Regions from separate parts of the Marinobacter alkalisoli genome, predicted to be linked through region 1. Evidence: predicted binding sites of a transcription regulator. Region 1 holds the regulator's gene; each other region holds the start of a gene.
What was found. Region 1 encodes LexA, which represses DNA repair genes until DNA is damaged. Its sites were predicted from a motif close to CTGTNTNNNNANACAG; they were not measured.
Positions count from the first base shown of each region.

Region 2: the regulator LexA is predicted to act here: its motif matches at 4,948-4,963, upstream of imuA (translesion DNA synthesis-associated protein ImuA).
Region 3: the regulator LexA is predicted to act here: its motif matches at 3,721-3,736, upstream of recN (DNA repair protein RecN).

Region 1 covers NZ_JBJJLB010000019.1:23,559-29,955, reverse strand. Annotated here, with positions in the region: gene ACJO3M_RS08820 (DUF6586 family protein) at 101-595, shown strand; gene ACJO3M_RS08815 (hypothetical protein) at 641-901, shown strand; gene ACJO3M_RS08810 (cell division inhibitor SulA) at 925-1,425, opposite strand; gene lexA (transcriptional repressor LexA) at 1,459-2,067, opposite strand; gene ACJO3M_RS08800 (amidoligase family protein) at 2,230-3,231, shown strand; gene ACJO3M_RS08795 (gamma-glutamyl-gamma-aminobutyrate hydrolase family protein) at 3,224-3,958, shown strand; gene ACJO3M_RS08790 (SIMPL domain-containing protein) at 3,987-4,673, shown strand; gene ACJO3M_RS08785 (translocation/assembly module TamB domain-containing protein) at 4,670-6,397, opposite strand, start outside.
Region 2 covers NZ_JBJJLB010000016.1:795,753-802,149, forward strand. Annotated here, with positions in the region: gene ggt (gamma-glutamyltransferase) at 1-944, shown strand, start outside; gene ACJO3M_RS08215 (YkoF family thiamine/hydroxymethylpyrimidine-binding protein) at 987-1,238, shown strand; gene ACJO3M_RS08220 (putative RNA methyltransferase) at 1,258-2,112, opposite strand; gene ACJO3M_RS08225 (NTP/NDP exchange transporter) at 2,224-3,543, shown strand; gene ACJO3M_RS08230 (aldo/keto reductase) at 3,540-4,484, shown strand; gene ACJO3M_RS08235 (4a-hydroxytetrahydrobiopterin dehydratase) at 4,510-4,851, opposite strand; gene imuA (translesion DNA synthesis-associated protein ImuA) at 4,990-5,679, shown strand; gene ACJO3M_RS08245 (Y-family DNA polymerase) at 5,690-6,397, shown strand, end outside.
Region 3 covers NZ_JBJJLB010000042.1:61,763-68,159, forward strand. Annotated here, with positions in the region: gene dnaJ (molecular chaperone DnaJ) at 1-800, opposite strand, end outside; gene dnaK (molecular chaperone DnaK) at 880-2,805, opposite strand; gene grpE (nucleotide exchange factor GrpE) at 2,947-3,540, opposite strand; gene recN (DNA repair protein RecN) at 3,782-5,461, shown strand; gene fur (ferric iron uptake transcriptional regulator) at 5,558-5,968, opposite strand; gene ACJO3M_RS17475 (outer membrane protein assembly factor BamE) at 6,091-6,397, shown strand, end outside.

The DNA.
Region 1 (6,397 bases):
CGGGGGAGGAAATCCATCGCTGAAAATGGTAGACTGTCAAATTAATCTGAAGCGCACTCTTGTCTCGCTTTTGCGCGCCCAACCCGTTTGGCAGGAAACCATGGCATCACAGTGGCATTCACTGGTATCGCAAAAACTGTTTATGGCCAGGACCTTGCTGCGCCAGGTCGATAGCGACGCGAACACCGCTGACCCGCATCGGGCATTGCAACGGGAAGCAGCGATCCAGGGAACCATTGAGCTGGCGTTGCGCGCCCGCAGTCTGTTGCTGGTTATGATCGCCCGCATATACCAGCAGAAAAACGAAGAGCCGGAATCTCTGGCAGCCCTGGCATCACTACTGGGAACCGAGTTGCCGGAAATCGCGGAACTGCTGGCATTGGCTCATCAACCAGGAAGCTGGTGGAATCTTCTGGATCAACTGGATGCCGCCCAGGGCAAGCCGCCAGCCACACGGAAAACGGTCAGCGCGGAGAACATTATTGCAGTTTCTGCGGAAACGGGACCAGATCGGTCGTCACAAGGACTTAACACATTGCTCGACGCGCTCAAACAATTCGCTGACACCCTGGAAGAGCGTCACAGCGAGTGGTAAATCGCATGACACAGCAGGGTAGGAATCAACAGAAAGGTTATTTGAATGTCACCATCTTTTTTTGAAATCGTACAACTGAGCGATGGCGATTATGCCCTGCGTCGCATTGATGACGATGCCGCACCGCTGGTACGCATTTCATTCTCTTCAGAAGCACGCGAAATGATGGAAGACCGCGACATGGCGGTAGCCAAAGCCATGATTGCCGCCGGCATCGAGGCGGTTGGCAACGTCACCCACGATATCGACTGGGAAGAGGATGAACTGGAAACCCAGGACGTCCAGCCTTCCTACACACTTCACTGACTTCACCCCCGGCCAGCGCATCATCAGCGCTGACGCAAGACCACTCCGTGACTGTTCCCCTGGGCGGACGCCTTCTGCAGCGTCTCCAGGGCTTCCCGGCTGAGTTTCCGGGTCCACATCACGACCGCGTGGCAGGTACCGGCGCTGAGCGCACGCTCAGCCAGATCACGCGCCGGGTAATCCGGCGTGGATCTCAGTACCAGCAATTCACCAGCGACAATACCGTGCATCTTCTGCCATTTACTGACCAGGGCCTGGGGCGGATCAATCCAGGCCAACCAGCGTTTTTCCTGGTTGAGCTGAGTCAGCATCGGCAACAATAGCTGAAAATTCTCAACCTGGCCTTCCGGCAGGATAATCTCGGTTACGTTGCCAGTCACCGGCGCAGACGCAGGGTCTGCTCTCCGGCCCCGGGCAGGTCCCGTGCGAACAACGGACGATTTCCCCGAATGCCTGGCAGACGCCTGGTAGCCACAGGCTGCCGGTGAATAAGCCAGATTCTGGTTAAAACTGAGTTGTTCCATGATACGCCTCGCCTTCAAGTTGACCGTTGCGGATCAGTGCATGTCCGAGCGACGGATAACACCAACACCAAGCCCTTCGATGAACAGTTCCTGTTCCGAGAGGTCCACCTCGATCGGTTCAAACTCCTCGTTCTCTGCGATCAGGTATACCTTTGCACCATCCTTGCGGAAGCGCTTGACCGTCACTTCCTCCCCGACCCGGGCCACCACCACTTGTCCGTTATGCACATCCTGGGTGCGATGAACCGCCAGCAGGTCGCCGTCAAGAATGCCAATGTCCTTCATGCTCATACCGCGAACCCGTAGCAGGTAATCCGCCGACGGAGAGAAGAAGTCCGGCTGCAGGGTGCAGTGATCCTCTATGTGCTCCTGGGCAAGGATCGGACTGCCCGCTGCGACCTGACCGATCACTGGCAGGCCGGGGTCCTCCTCCGCTTCCGGCAGACGAATACCCCGGCTTGCCCCCGGCACCATCTCGATGGCGCCCTTGCGGGCCAGGGCCCTGAGATGCTCCTCTGCAGCATTGGCGGAACGAAAACCGAGTTCTGCTGCAATTTCCGCGCGGGTAGGCGGATACCCGGTTTCGTCAACGTAACGCCGAATGATATCCAGTACCTGGGTTTGTCTTGCTGTCAGCTTCATGCGGTTGCCCCGTTATCCCTGTCTTTATATACAGTGATTTGACTATATACAGTGTTTTATCCAGTGTAAAGATCAGTTCCTGTATTTTTTGTCAGCATGCGCCGGGATGCACCACATACGGTCTGTGATATGGTAAGGCCAACCCATTGAGGAGGCACAGGAATGAGCGACCAAAAGGCATGCAGGATGCCAGACATTCTCAGGACCGAATCCGGCGAAGAACGCCGTGTTGGCGTTGAAATTGAACTGTCCGGACTGAGTTACGAAACCCTGGTGCAACTGAGCGAAAAACTCCTGTCCGGGCAAGCCCGCCAAGCCTCCCGCTATGTGGCGGAGCTGGACACCGATCTGGGCAAGTTCACTATCGAGCTGGATTCCGACCCTATCAAGGATCTGGACCTTCAGGATGAGAGGCTGCCGCAGTCCATGCGGGAACTTGGCGGTCAGGCCATGGAGTTCATTGATGCCGCAGCGGAAAAGATCGTTCCACTGGAGATTGTCAGCCCGCCGCTGCCTTTCACGTCACTTGAGCGGGTGGAAGCACTGTGCGACGAACTCAGAAAGGCTGGCGCCCTCGGCAGCCGAGAGACCCTTTACTATGCCTTTGGCCTGCAGCTTAACCCGGAACTTCCGGATCTCGGGGCAGACACCCTGGTGCGTTATCTCCAGGCGTTCGCCATCCTGTATGACTGGCTGAAATCCAGACATCAGATTGACATCAGTCGCAAGTTCACCAGCTATATTGAACCCTGGAGCAGCACCTACACGGACATGCTGATTGCCGGTGACTACGCTCCGGATATCAAACAGCTGATGCGGGACTACCTGAAGTACAACCCTACCCGCAATAAGGCGCTGGATCTGCTGCCGCTGTTCGCCCACCTGGATAAAGCAGTGCTGGCGGAATTTGTCGAAGATGAGCGCATCAAGAGCCGGCCAACCCTGCACTACCGCTTGCCGGACTGTGATATCGACAATCCACGGTGGCACTTTTCCACCGTCTGGAATGACTGGGTGGTACTGGAACAACTGGCCAATAACGCCGAGGATCTGGCGGAGCTGAGAGAAATGTTCCGGCAAAGCCGCAAACTGAGCATTCGCAATCTCACTCTGAGCTGGCTTGATACCTGCGAGCAATGGCTGCGTAACAGGGACTATGTCTGACCCTATCGACGAAGCACCCGAACAGCCGGGGCTGACCATCGGCATCAGTGGGCCCGCAAGGCGCAGCACCGCACACCGCCTGATCAGTCTGGCGCTGCGTTTGCACGGGGCGAAGATCCACTATATTCGCCCTGGCTCCAGGGTAGACGTTGCCTTGCTGGATGGGCTGGTACTGTCGGGCGGCACTCACGTTCACCCGGAGCTCTATGGCCAACAGCCGACCGTGACCGCCCGTTACGACCACCGGCGCGACCAGACCGATCACAAGCTGCTGGCAAGGGCGGAACAGCTCTACATCCCGGTGCTTGGCATCTGCCGGGGCGCACAGTTCATCAACGTGTTCCACGGCGGCTCGCTGTGCCAGAACGTCACCCCGCTGCGGATAAACACTCGTCACCGGCCACTGTTGCTACCCATGCAAACGGTGAGGCTGGTGAAGAACTCCCGGCTCGGCCGCCTGATGCATAGCCCGGTCATCGGCGCCAACCGGATCCACAGCCAGGCAATCAAACGCCTGGGGCGTGGTCTGAGAGTGGTCGCCCTGGACAATGACCACTTTGTGCAGGCCATCGAAAACACCGGCCACCAGTGGTTGATGGGCGTGCAATGGCACCCGGAATACCTGCTTTACCACGGCGGCCATCGCCGCATCTTCAGCCACTTTGTCCATGCTGCCCGGGCACGAAAGCTCGAGCGCCTGGAAGAAGAAACCGACGAAGCAACCTGACAACTGTAACCAGAACGGAGATCTGACCATGTTTTATGCACTTAAAAGGCATTTCGTAACCGGCCTGGCCGCTACCCTGATTCCGCTGGCCGCACAGGCCGGGGAAGTGAGCCTGAGCGGCGAGGGTTCGGTAAAATACGCCCCCGATAGCGCCCGCCTCCAGTTCACGGCCAGTGCCGAGCACAACCTGCCTGCCAAGGCCTCGGACAAGGTCAATGAGTTGATGGGGCAGTGGCGTGACAGCATCGGTGAGTACCGGGACCAGCTCAACGATTACAGCGATGCCGACGTCAACCTGTACACCCGCACCCTGCCGGTCCAGGAGCGTGATCAGGAACCCCGGAAAATGGCCGTGGCCTCGCAAACCGTGAGCTTCACGATTGACGACCTGACGCTGCTCAACCCATTGCTGGAACAGGCCCAGAAACTGGGGCTGGACTACCACCTCGGCGCCGGGAACTTTTACCATTCCGACGAGCAGGGACTCGAAAAAGAGGCCCTGGCACGAGCCATTGCCGATGCCAGATCCCGTTGTGAGTTTGTCGCCAGCCAGCTCGACCAGAGCTGCGGTGATGTGGTCAACATCAGCGTCAATGGCGGCCACCGGCCCATGCCAATGATGATGGCGGAAGCCAAATCCCGCTCGGATGCGGTGTCCAGTGTTGGAGACCGGGAACTCCAGGCCAGCGTCAGCGCCACGTTCGAGCTGGATTAAAAGTCCCGGGTGTAGAAGATGTCCAGGGAAGCAGCCAGGCCACTGGCTGCTTCCAGATAGAAGTAACGGCCCAGATCATATCGCAACGCCACCGTGGTAATGGGCTCGAAGATACCCACCCCATACCGCAGGCTGAGCTCATCGGTGATGTAACCGCTGGCAACAACGGATGCCTCGTCCCCCGTGCCTTCCGCTTCCAGCATCAGGTTGCGAATACCCAGTTCATCCCCGATTCCCTGAGTGAGTTTACTGGCCTGGGTAAGTCCCAGCGACAGCGCCGCACGACTCATTTGCCCTTCATCTCCCCGGCCCTGGGGCGGTCTTCCGAGGATGACGTAAGACAGGGCATCGCTTTGAGGCATTGAGGGCTCGGAGAAGACTTCCGTTTTCGGTTCACTGACCGGCCCACTGAGCCGAATCCCGGCAACCACGGTATCCACATGGCGTACCGCTTCAATATCCAGATATGGCTCGGTAAGCGGCCCGACAAACACTATCCGTGCCCGGCGCAGCTCCAGTTCCTGACCGTAGGCCTCGTACTGCCCGTTCCTGAGCTGCAGAGATCCCCGGGTATCCATGTCATTGCCAATACGCAGCGTGCCCTCAAGGTCGCCGGTCACCCCGAACGCGGCGAAGGTGACCTGGTCCTCCCCTACCACCACGGTGACATCCATGTTGAGGGACCGAACGGCGGGTTCGTCCTGTTCCACTCCCACAATCACCTCATCCTCTGACACCGACACCGCCTGTTCCGGAAGCGCCTGTACTTCGATTTCACCCCTGGGCACGTCCACCCGTCCGGTGACCGACAAATCTCCGTCCCGATAAGCCAGGGTAATATCCGGCGCAACCTCCACCCGGGCATAGGGGTCATAAGTCACTGGCAGGCGGTCCCCGGTGATGGTCACCTCCACGGCCGGCGATGTTTCCCAGGACAGCTCGCCAGACAACCTGCCTTCGCTGCGGTCATTGCTCTTCCAGCGACCACTCAGATCCGCTGAGTAACCCTTCAGCGTCAGCGCGAGCACCACGTCTTCCAGTGGCAGAGGCAGCGAAGGATCCACAAAACGACCACCGCTGAGGGCGATTTCACCATTGACCGCCGGTTTCATCAGCGGTCCGGACAGCTGCCCCTGCCCATTGATTTCGCCCTCGACTTCGTCCAGGCCGGCAACAACGCCAGCCAGCGCAATATCCAGTCCCTCCAGACTGAAATCACCACTGACAGTGCGGTTCCCGGCAGTCGGATCAACCGACAGGTTGACGGCAAAATCCCCGAGTTCCGGCCCGGACAGCCGCACAGCCACATCCGCCACTTGCGGCTTCATATCCACGTCCACTGTGAACATGTCGTGGCGCAATGTTTCCCAGTCCTCCTGAACCAGCACCTCGAACTCGCCAGCCCCCGCGTCGAGGGCGATCGAACCATCCGGGCCCTGGTCCGTCATGGCCAGATTGATATTGGCGTTGATCCGCGAACGCCAGCGCAGGGTTTCCGGGAGCAGCGAAGCAAGGGACTGGGACGGAAAGTTACTCACCCGGTAAGCCACTTGCGGATTCGGCATCAGCGTCTGGTCTTCCCCACAGATCGAGCTGTCCTGCCAGCGCCAGCAATGGGCGCCCAGAGCCAGCGCGCCCTGGTTGTCATACTCAAGTTGCGCCGGCTGCTCCAGGGTCCAGGTCTGGGACTGGCCCGGCAGGTCGAGCTCACCGCTGTCGAGGAA
Region 2 (6,397 bases), on a different contig from region 1:
TGAAAGACTATCGCCCGGTGGTACGCACTCCGGTCCGGGGCAACTATCGGGGTTACGATATCTATTCCATGTCGCCGCCCTCCTCCGGCGGCACCCACATTGTCCAGATCCTCAACATTCTGGAAGGCTTCCCCATGGCTGACTACGGCCACAATTCCGCCGATGCGATTCACCACATGGCAGAGGCCATGAAACTGGCCTACGCCGACCGCGCCCGCTATCTGGGCGACACCGACTACGTGGATGTGCCGCTGAAAGGACTGACCAGCAAAGGCTATGCGGAAGAACTCCGTAAAAACATGGATCCTGAGAAAGCGCGCCCAGCGAGCGACATCAATCCAGGCCAGCCGGCTGCCTGGGAGAGCCCGGAGACTACCCACTTCTCCGTAGTGGACCAATGGGGCAATGCGGTGTCCAACACCTACACCATCAACTTCAGTTATGGCTCCGGCATCACGGTGGAAGGCGCCGGCTTTCTGCTCAACAATGAAATGGATGACTTCAGTGCCAAGCCCGGCGTACCCAACGCCTACGGACTGATCGGTGGTGAAGCCAACAAGGTGGAGCCCGGCAAGCGGATGCTCAGCTCAATGTCACCAACCATTGTCAGAAAGGATGGCAAAAATGTGCTGGTGACGGGCAGCCCGGGCGGCTCACGGATCATTACCACCACCTTGCAGGTGATCCTGAATGTGATTGATCATGATATGAACATCCAGACTGCCGTGAGCGCGCCACGCATACACCATCAGTGGCTGCCCGATGAGATCCGCGTTGAACAGGGCGTCAGCCCGGACACCATTCGCCTGCTGGAAGAGCGGGGCCACAAAGTGGTCGATGGTTCGGCCATGGGCGCTATCCAGAGTATTATGATGGATGAAGATGGCGTTCTGTATGGTGGTGCGGACCCAAGGCGTAGCACATCGTCAGCCATGGGCTATTGATGACGGTAATTGACCAGGGTCACTGACCTGAGCGGAGGCATTATGTACCTTTCTGTACAACTGAGCTGTTATCCACTGAAAGAAGACTACAAACAACCCATCTGGGACTTGATTGACCGTCTGAAGCAAACCGGACTTGAGGTGTACCCGGGGCGCATGAGCACCGAGCTGTTCGGGGAGTACGACGAGGTCATGAAAGTGCTGTCCGATACCATGAAGTGGTCTTTCGAAACCTACGGCAAAGCGGTCTTCGTGGCCAAAATGATGGAGGGTGACCGGCGGCCAAAACAGTAGCCACCGACCTCATGCCCCATCATCCCTGGAGCCCTGTCCTGACTGAACGGGTCAGGCGCACCTCCACAGTGACTGCCAGGGAATCCAGTGCAGAGGCTCGTTCGATCCCTTCCGCGCTGGCCCGGTACAGGTGTGGTGTCATCGCCAGCAGATCGGAAATCTGCTCCTGACTGGTCAGCTCCAGGGGAAAACGCTCCGTTGTGGTCTCCAGAGTGGTGAACCCTTCGGGGGTGACAACGTCCTCATTTTTCTCCGGCTTCAATGTGGGATAGATAATTTCACGCAATTCCCGCAGGTGCCTGGGGCCGGCATCCACCTGCAGCAGCTGACCGCCCGGTTTCAGAACCCGGGCAAACTCGGAATACACCGGAAACCCGAACAGACATAGCACCCGGTCCACGGAGCCAGGCAACACCGGGAGCCTGGCGTTGGTGCCCACCACCCATGCCGGTCGTTTGTCCTGCTTCGCCGCTGCCAGCACCGCCCACTTGGAAATATCCACCCCCAGCAGTTCCAGGGTTTGCCGCTCTCCGGCCGCAGCCGCAAGTTGCCTCAGGTAATACCCTTCCCCGCAACCGGCATCCAGGCAACTGAGCATTCCCTCACCGGGTGCGTCCGCCAACACCGCACGATTCACCGCATCGGCGATGGGTTGATAGAAACCACCATTCAGGAAGTTGCGGCGCGCCGCCACCATCTCCTTGCTGTCGCCGGGATTGCGGGAACGCTTGTTCTGCACCGGCAGCAAATGGGTATAGCCCTGGCGGGCAATATCAAAACTGTGACCTGCCGGACAGCGCCAGGCCGTATCGACATGGGTCAACGGGTCACCGTCCAATGGGCAGGCCAGAGCCTGAAACGGGGTAACGGGCATGCAGTATCCGCCTGAGTTCATCTGTGTACGGGGATGCAAGGCTAACCCAAACGCCCCCAATGGTCTAAATTGAAAGCCACGCCTGTTATGAAACCAGCCCGTTGCGTGTTTATGAGCAACCCATTCGCCAAGCTGTTTAACATCAACCGCGACGAAATCATCCCGGTCATACTTGCGGTATTTTTCTTTTTTTGTGTCCTCACCGCGCTGATGGTACTGCGTCCCGCACGGGAAGCCCTTGGCATTCAGGGTGGCATCGAAACCGTGCGCTGGCTGTTCATCGGCACCGCGGTCATTACCCTGCTGGTTAACCCGGTGTTCGGGTTACTGGTCAGCCGCCTGCGCCGCCTGACCTTCATCACTACCACCTACGCGTTTTTCGGGTTTAGCCTGGTTGCGTTCTATCTGGTCATGACCCTGGCCCCCAACGTCATCGGCGTCACCACCGGGCAGGTATTCTATGTCTGGTTCAGCGTGTTCAATCTGTTCATCACCATGGTGTTCTGGGCGGTGATGGCGGATCGTTTTACCCTCGATCAGGGCAAACGCTTTTTCGGTGTCATCGCCGTGGGCGGCACCTGCGGGGCCATTTTCGGGCCCTGGCTGACGTCCATGCTGGCTGAACCCCTGGGAACCCCGGCCCTGCTTCTTGTCAGCACCGGGTTTCTGGGGCTGGCGCTGGTTGCCTGCTGGGCCATTACCCACGTACAGCCGGACCGGATCGGCCGCACACACGACACCCGGCCAGCCATCGACGAGCGCGAACTGATCGGCGGCAGGGCCTGGGAAGGTTTTCGGGCGGTTTTTCGTTCCCGCTACCTGCTGGGCATTGCCACCTACGTCATCATCCTGGCGATCGTGGTTACTTTCATTTATTTCACGCGGCTGCAAATGGTGGCCGAACTCGGTGAAAGCACCGATCAGAGAACCACCCTGTTTGCCAGAATTGACCTGATTACCCAGGTGGCCACACTGATCATGCAGGCGCTGGTAGCCGGTCATCTGATGAAACGGCTCGGCGTACACATCACCCTGGCTCTGCTACCTTTAACAACAGTGCTGGGTTTTATTGGTCTTGCCATGGTCGGCTCTCTGGCAGCGCTGATTACTCTGGAAGCCTCCTTCCGTGCGGTACAGCGCGCCATCATGCGCCCGGCCCGGGAAACCCTGTACACCGTGGCAAGCCGGGAGGACAAATACAAAGCCAAGGCCTTTATCGATACCTTCGTCTATCGTGGTGGTGATGTGGTGGGCGCTCAGGTAGAAGGCCTGCTTGGGCACCTGGGTATGGGGCTGGCCGCCGTGGCCAGCGTCGCGGTTCCCCTGGCATTGATGTGGGCCGTACTGGGGCTGTGGCTGGGCAGGACACAACAGTCAATCGCAGCCGCCCTGGAATCGGGGGACGCCACCGAAAAGAGGACATCACCATGATTTCCCGCAGAGACTACCTGAAGCTCACCCTCGCCGTCGGGGCCACATTGGCCCTGAAACCCGGCATGCTCTGGTCCGAGGATAAACAACTGGAACTGATTACCCGTGCCATCCCGTCGTCCGGCGAACGCCTGCCAGTGGTGGGGCTGGGCAGCTCCGCCACCTTCGCCAGCGTTTCCCGCAGCGAAGACCGGGATGCCTTGCGGGAAGTTCTGAAAACACTGGTCGAGAAAGGCGGCAACGTCTTCGACACTGCCCCGAGCTATGGCGCTTCGGAAGCAGTGGCCGGGCAAATCGCCGAGGAACTGAACATCACCGATGACCTGTTCTGGGCCACCAAGGTGAACGTTGCCGGATGGGGTGGCGGCAAGGCCGATCCCGACACCGCGAGAGAGCAGATCGAAACTTCCTTCCGGCGCATCGGTAAACCGGTCATCGACCTGATACAGGTCCACAACCTCGGGGATGTACCCACGCAACTCGGCATTCTCAAGGAGATGCGGGAAGAACAGCGGGTGCGTTATATCGGTGTGACCACCACCTTTCCCAGCCAGTATGAAAACCTGGAGCGCATTATGGCGCGGGAACCCCTGGACTTCATCGGCATCGATTACGCCGTCGACAACCTCACGATGGAACAACGGATACTGCCATTGGCCAGGGAACAAGGCATAGGTGTACTGGTCTACGCCCCCTTCGGTCGGACCCGGCTCTGGGAGAAAGTGAAAGGCAAGGACGTGCCTACCTGGGCGGCGGAATTCGACGCCTATTCATGGGGTCAGTTCTTCCTGAAGTTCGTCGTCGCTCACCCGGCTGTCACCGCAGCCACACCGGCAACCAGCAAGCCCCGTCACATGGCGGACAATATGGGTGCCGCCATGGGAGCTTTACCCGACGAGGAAATGCGCCAGAGGATGATCCATTATATTGCCGGCCTGTGATCACGACGGACCGGAACGCTCCTGATCAGCCCGCGTAGGCAGCATCGGTTCGCGCTGCCATGATGAAATCATTCCGGTGCAGACCACCGATCTTGTGGGTCCACCAGCGCACGGTCACCTTACCCCATTCCAGCAGAATGGCAGGGTGATGGCCTTCCGCTTCGGCCAGATCAGCGACTTTATTGGTAAACACCAGGGCCTCGGCAAAATTCCTGAATTTGAAAATCCGTTTCAGCTGTTCTTCCCCATCCAGCTCAACAGGCTGCCAGTCCGGAATTTCTTTCAGCAGGTTCTGTTTCTCATCTTCGGTGACTTTCGGAGCATCCGCACGACAGGCTTCGCAGGATTGCGCGGTCAGTGAACTCATGGCTCAACCTCCCTGACTGATGACTTGTATTACAAGCGTGGGTGCCTGGCTCCACATTATCAAGCCCGCTATTGAAATCCCCGCTTTTTCAGAATACTGTATATTTAAACAGTATTCTGAAAAAGCGGGACCACACTCATGAACGAACTTCTGAACACCCTGATGCAGGATGCCCGGGTCTGGCAGGGGGATCGCCACATCCAGACCAGGCAGCCAGCGGAGCCAACCGGCTACCAGGTGCTGGACAACCATCTGGGCGGGCTCGGATGGCCCCGGGGAGCGTTGAGTGAATGCCTGCTGGATGCACCCGGAATCGGTGAGTTGCAACTGGTACTGCCGCTGATGCAGCGCCTGACCCAGGCCGGCAAGACCGTGTTCTGGCTGAACCCGCCACACACACCCTACGCCCCCGCCCTGGCGCGGGAAGGTGTGGATCTGAAACAAGTGGTCATGGCTCATACCGACGACAACGGTGACCTGCTGTGGACCCTGGAAAACTGCCTGCGCTCTGCCGTCACCGGACTGGTACTGGCCTGGCCCGGCAAACTGGCGGCCCGGGATATCCGCCGGCTGCAACTGGCCGCCGAGGCCGGCAGCAACATATGCGTGCTGTTCCGCAACCGCAAACTGGCCGGGCAAAGCTCACCCGCTGCCCTGAGGCTGGAACTGGAAGCGGGAGCACATCAGGACTTGCGGATCAATGTGTTGAAACGCCGGGGTAGCTGGCCAGGGCAACGCTGCACCGTCGCCATGGCACACCGGGCACATGTGCCATTCCCCGAATCCAGCCGGATCGTTCAGGGCCCCTGGGCCCAATCCGGCCTATAACAGGTGCAACATGCTCTGGGTTTACCTGCATTTTCCTCACCTGCTGCTGGACCATATTCGCCGCTCCCGGAAGAACGGAGAAAACGGTAGAGAGAACGGCAGAGAGAACGCCGAAGAAGCGCTGGTGGTCGTGGAAGCCGCCGGCCAGCGGGTTCTCCAGGCCTGCCCGGAAGCCCAGAATCAGGGCGTGCAACCGGGCATGCCCCTGAAAACCGCCATCACCCTGGTGCCGTCACTGGCCATTGCCCGGGCCGACACCAGCCGGGAACAACAGATTCTGGCAGAGCAGGCCCGCTGGCTGTATCGCCATGCCGCCAACATTACCCCCTACCCTCCGGACGGATTACTGGCGGAAGTGGGCAGCCTGCAAAAGCTGTACGGCGGACTGGCAGCCGTCTGGCAAACCTTCGAACAGGCCCTGTCACAACGGCAGTTAACCGCCTGGATGGCTACCGGAAAAACACCCCTGGCGGCCCGCTTGTGCGCCCGCGCTGGTCAAGGCCAGTGCACCACCGACAGGGACCATATGATGCAACAGCTGTCCCGCCTGCCGCTGACAGCCGTGGAGCTTGACGGCCGCACCCTTACCCGCTTACAGCGGATGGGGCTTACCCGGCTCGGAGAAGTCATGCAGTTGCCAGCCCGGGAAATGGCTCACCGGCTATCACCGGATACCCTTGCCTACATCCAGAAAATCCAGGGCACCCGGCCAGACCCG
Region 3 (6,397 bases), on a different contig from region 1:
ATGGGCACTTCGCAATACAGGTTGCGGCCATCACGGGTGAAGATGGAGTGCTCGCGAACGGCAATTTGCACATACAGGTCGCCAGGGGGACCACCATCAATGCCCATTTCACCTTCGCCAGAGAGGCGAATGCGGTCGCCGGTATCCACGCCGGGCGGAACCTTGACGGAAAGGGTCTTCTCTTCCTGCACCCTGCCCTGACCATGACAGGCCTTACAGGGGTTCTTGATGACCTGGCCCGAACCACGACAAGTGGGACACGCCTGCTGCACCGTGAAGAAACCCTGCTGCATGCGAACCTGCCCCATACCGTTACAGGTGCCACAAGCTTCCGGGCGGGAACCTTTTTCCGCACCGCTGCCATCGCAGGTATCGCACTCTCTGTGGCCCGGGATGCGGATCTGGACGGTCTTGCCTTTGACCGCTTCTTCCAGATCCAGCTCCAGGGTGTAACGAAGGTCGGAGCCACGGGTATTGCGGCCACGGCCTCCGCCACCGAAGATATCCCCGAATACGTCACCAAAGATATCGGAGAAGCTGGCGCCGCCGCCTCCGAATCCACCGCCGGCCTGGCCATCAACGCCCGCGTGACCGAACTGGTCATAGGCGGCCCGTTTGGATTGGTCCGCCAGTATTTCGTAGGCTTCGCTGGCCTCTTTGAACTTGTTCTCGGCGTCAGTGTCGTCCGGGTTACGGTCGGGGTGATACTTCATTGCGAGCTTGCGGTAAGCCCGCTTGACTTCCTTCTCGTCCGCATCCCGGGAAATCCCGAGAATTTCGTAATAATCGCGCTTGGCCATGCTTTAAAACCCTGTTTTTAAAACGCGGAAAACGCGGGAGAACCCCCGCGTTTTCCAACTGCCTGATGTACGTCAGAATTTACCGCTTGTCGTCGTCTTTGACTTCTTCGAACTCAGCGTCGACTGCGTCGTCAGAAGACTGGGCCTGGGCACCTTCTTCCCCGCCAGCCTGCTGCGCCTGATCAGCCTGATCTGCGTACATTTTCTGAGCCAGCTCGGAAGACACTTCCGTCAGCTTCTGGGTCTTGGCCTCAATGTCCTCTTTATCGGAACCGGCCAGTGCTTCTTCCAGCTCCTTGATAGAGGCCTCGATGGACTCTTTCTCACTGTCGCTGACCTTGTCACCGGCATCGGTCAGGGTCTTGCGAACAGCGTGCACCATCGCGTCACCCTGGTTACGAACCTGCACCAGCTCTTCGAACTTGCGGTCTTCCTCGGCGTTGGCCTCGGCATCGCGCACCATCTTCTCGATTTCGTCATCGTTCAGACCGGAAGAGGCCTTGATCACGATGGACTGCTCTTTACCGGTCGCCTTGTCCTTCGCGGACACGTTCAGGATACCGTTGGCGTCGATATCGAAGGTTACTTCGATCTGCGGCACACCGCGCGGCGCCGGCGGAATGTCGGCCAGGTCGAAACGACCCAGGGACTTGTTCTGCTGCGCCTGCTTGCGCTCACCCTGAACCACGTGGATGGTCACTGCAGTCTGGTTGTCATCCGCGGTGGAGAAGGTCTGCGACTTCTTGGTCGGGATGGTGGTGTTCTTGTCGATCAACGGTGTAGCCACACCGCCCATGGTTTCAATACCCAGGGTCAGCGGCGTCACGTCCAGCAGCAGAACATCTTTCACATCACCGGACAGCACGGCAGCCTGGATAGCAGCACCCATGGCAACGGCTTCATCCGGGTTAACGTCCTTACGGGCTTCCTTACCGAAGAAGTTCTTCACCTTTTCCTGAACCAGCGGCATGCGGGTCTGACCACCAACCAGGATCACCTCGTCGATTTCGCCAACCTTGACACCGGAATCGTCCAGCGCGGTGCGGCACGGCGCGAGACTGCGCTCGATCAGCTCTTCCACCAGGGATTCCAGCTTGGCACGGGTGACCTTTACGTTCATGTGCTTGGGACCGCTGGCGTCCGCCGTTACGTACGGCAGGTTGACGTCGGTCTGCTGGCTGCTGGACAGCTCGATCTTGGCTTTCTCGGCGGCCTCTTTCAGGCGCTGCATGGCCAGCGAGTCGCCGCGCAGGTCGATACCGCTGTCTTTCTTGAACTGATCGGCAAGGTATTCGATCAGCTTCATGTCGAAGTCTTCACCACCCAGGAAGGTGTCACCGTTGGTGGCCAGCACTTCGAACTGGTGCTCACCGTCCACGTCGGCAATCTCGATGATGGAAATATCGAAGGTACCACCACCCAGGTCGTACACAGCCACGGTACGGTCACCGCTCTTCTTGTCCAGGCCATAGGCCAGGGCCGCAGCGGTCGGCTCGTTGATGATCCGCTTCACGTCCAGACCGGCGATCTTGCCGGCGTCCTTGGTGGCCTGACGCTGGCTGTCGTTGAAGTAGGCCGGTACGGTGATAACCGCTTCAGTCACTTTCTCGCCCAGGTAGTCCTCGGCGGTCTTCTTCATCTTCTTGATGACTTCCGCAGACACCTGCGGGGGCGCCATCTTTTCACCCTTTACTTCCACCCAGGCATCGCCATTGTCAGCCTTGGTGATCTTGTAGGGCACCATCTTGATATCTTTCTGAACCACATCGTCTTCAAAACGACGACCGATCAGACGCTTGATGGCGTACAGGGTGTTGTTCGGGTTGGTGACCGCCTGACGCTTGGCAGACTGACCTACCAGGGTCTCACCGTCTTCGGTGTACGCGATGATCGACGGGGTGGTGCGATCACCCTCAGCGTTCTCGATAACCTTGACCTTGTCACCATCCATGATGGCAACACAGGAGTTCGTGGTTCCCAGGTCGATACCAATAATCTTGCTCATTGATTCACTCCAATTCGTTTGTTCGATCCGATTGCGACATCGCCAATCCGATGTCAGCCAAAACTGTTTCGGGCTGTCAGCCCCGGCAATTCATTCCGGCGCCGCCTGTTTACTGCCTATATTGGCGCCTTAATTCACTTTTCAAGCCTGTTCATCGATTTTTGGTGCGTCCTCGGCCTTGGCCACCACCACCATCGCGGGCCGAACCAGGCGCTCGTTCAGGGTGTACCCCTTTTGCACAACCGCAACGACGCTGTTCGGCTCGGCGTCCGGCGCCGGCACCATGGACATGGCTTCGTGAAGTTGTGGGTCGAACGGCTCGCCGACCGGGTTGACCTGCTCCACGTTGAATTTCCCGAGGCTATTCATGAACAGATTCAAAGTCATTTCCACGCCTTCGCGGATAGACGCCACCAACTCACCAGAGGCTTCCTGACCTTCTATGCTCTCAACCGCCTTTTCCAGACTGTCTGCAACCGGGAGCAGTTCCTTCACGAACTTTTCCAGCGCAAATTTGTGGGCTTTCTCCACATCCAGCTCGGCACGGCGACGAACGTTCTGCATTTCAGCCTGGGCCCGCAGCGCCTGCTCCTGATACTCCTTAACCTGAGCCTGCAAGGCTTCGGTTTCAGAGGGCTCGCCAGCTGAATCACCTTCAGCGTCTTCCGCCGCTTCGGCCTCGGCAGCTTTCAGCTCTTCCTCAACCTGCTCGTTACGATTCTCGTCAGCACTCATGGCTACTCCTGGTCATTCATCCGCGACCGCAAACACGGTCGGTTATACATGTCATCCGGCCACGCCGGGCCGGATTAAAGAGGGTTGCGAACGAATATGGGGCCCGTTGCGTCGGTTTCAACCTTAACGAATGCATTTATGCGCAATTTCACACCTCTGAATTTGCAAACTGGAAAAACCCTGTATATATTCACAGTCACTGTATGTAACCACAGTATTTTCCAGAGCGGAGGTCACCAGCATGCTCACACAGCTCACCGTTTCCAATTACGCCATCGCAGAAAGGGTCGAACTTCAGTTCAGTAAGGGCATGACCGCCCTGACCGGGGAAACCGGCGCCGGCAAGTCCATTGTACTGGACGCCCTGGGGCTGGCGATGGGCGGGCGCGCCGATGCAGGCGCCGTGCGCCACGGTGCGAAGCGGGCCGACATCACCGCCTCCTTCGATGTGTCCCGCATCGACGAGGCCCGGAACTGGCTGGAGCAGCACGAGCTGGACGACGAACATGACTGTATCCTGCGACGGGTGATCAGCAAGGACGGACGTTCACGGGCTTACATCAATGGCCAGCCCTGCCCCCTGGCGCACCTGAAAGACCTGGGCAGCCTGCTGATGGATATCCACAGCCAGCACCAGCACCAGTCCCTGCTTCGCAAGGAAACCCATCGCAAACTGCTGGATGAATACGCCGGTGTGGAAACCCTCGCGGCCGATACCCGCGATGCCTGGAAGACCTGGAACAAGACCCGCCAGCGCCTGACCGAACGCCAGCAAAACGCCGACGAGGCCGAAGCCCGGCTGCAGTTGCTCCGCTATCAGGTGGAGGAACTGGACCGCATGGCGCTGGAAGAAGGCGAACAGGAAAGCCTGGAGCAGGAACAGGAACAACTGAGCCACGCCGACACCGTACTTCAGAACAGCCAGCAGGCCGCCCTGCTCTGCACGGAAGAAGACAATAGCGCTGCAGATCTGGTTCGCCAGGCGCTGCAGCAACTGGAACACCTGCCCACCGAAGTGCCCGCTCTGGCGGACACCATTCAGATGCTGAATGAGGCACAGATCCAGATCAGCGAAGCCGGGGACAACCTGCGCCGCTTTGTCGAGGATTACGAGGCCGACCCGGCACGGCTGACCGAGGTGGAAGAGCGCCTGAGCGCCATCTACCAGATGGCCAGAAAGCACCGCATCACACCGGAAGAACTTCCGGAACTGCACCAGCGCCTGAGCGCCGAACTGGCCTCCCTGGATGACGGCGAAGGCAGCGTTGAGCAGCTGGAAGTCGAGCTGGAAGGCCAGCGCAACCGCTTCAACGAACTGGCCGGCCAGCTATCGGAGGCTCGCCAGCAGGCGGCCGCCAACCTCGACCAGAGGATCGCCGAGGAACTGGCACAACTCAGCATGCCGGCCGTGCAGTTTGTCACCCACTTGAACCGCAACGATGCCGGTGAGCCTGCCCCCCACGGACTCGAAGACGTGGAGTTCCTGGTCAGCGCCAATCCGGGCCAACCGGCACGCCCGCTGGCCAAAGTCGCCTCCGGCGGCGAACTGTCACGCATCAGCCTGGCCATTCAGGTAGTGGTCGCGCAAACCTCAACCACACCTACCCTGGTCTTTGACGAAGTGGATGTTGGCATCGGCGGTGGCACGGCGGAAGTGGTCGGGCGGTTGCTGAGAACCCTGGGCAACGATGGCCAGGTCATGTGCGTAACCCATTTGCCACAAGTTGCAGCCCAATGCCATCAGCACCTGTTCGTCAGCAAGTTTACCGAACAGGACGCGACCTTCTCGAAAATTGAAACACTGGACGATCACGGACGGATCAGCGAAGTGGCAAGAATGCTTGGCGGTGTCGACATGACTGAGCACACCATTGCCCATGCCAAAGAAATGTTCACCAAGGGGCAGGCAACCCACCACTGAGCGACAGAGCACATTCCCCTCTCGACCCTGAGAGCTATTAGGGCGGGTTAACACCCGCCCCTTTTTTGTTCGGTTATTGCGATTACGGAAAGAAAGTTACTTGCCGATCGGCTTGACGTAGAGAATCAGGCTGTGATCAATGATCTCAAAGCCACGCTCTTCAGCAATTTTCTTCTGGCGTTCTTCGATAATGGGATCGCAGAACTCAATGACCTCACCGGTTTGCGTGCAAACCATATGGTCGTGGTGATCATCACCGGCCATTTCGAACACTGCGTGCCCACCTTCAAAGTTGTGGCGAAGCACCAGTCCGGCGGCCTCAAACTGGGTCAGAACCCGGTAAACGGTCGCCAGACCCACGTCATCCCCTTGCTCCAGAAGCTTCTTGTACACATCCTCTGCGCTGAGGTGGTGTTCCTCGGAGTTTTCCAGAATGTTGAAAATCTTTACTCTCGGCAGAGTAACTTTCAGACCGACTTTTCGTAATTCGGCGTTTTCAGATGACATGTTACTATTCACTCGTTGGTGTGCCCCACGGCTTCCGGTATGATGAAGCCGCATTTATACGGTTAGACCGTGTCACACCTGCCCTTGGCAGGCGATTTCAAGATAGAGGATTTCCCCCGGCGATGCAAAAGCTCACAGCTCTCATTCTCACTCTCATCCTGTCTGGTTGTGCTTTTCCCGGCGTTTACAAGATCAACGTCCAGCAAGGCAACATCCTGACCGACGAGGAGCTGACATCACTGACTGAAGGCATGTCCCGCAGCCAGGTGCAATCTGTCCTGGGCAACCCCCTGATGGTCAACCCGGTTGATCCTTCCCGGGAGTACTACATCTACACCTTCCAGCGCCGCGGCGGTGACATCGAAGAGCAACGCGTCATCGTCTATTACGACAATGACCAGTACACCCACTACGAAGCACAGTTACTGG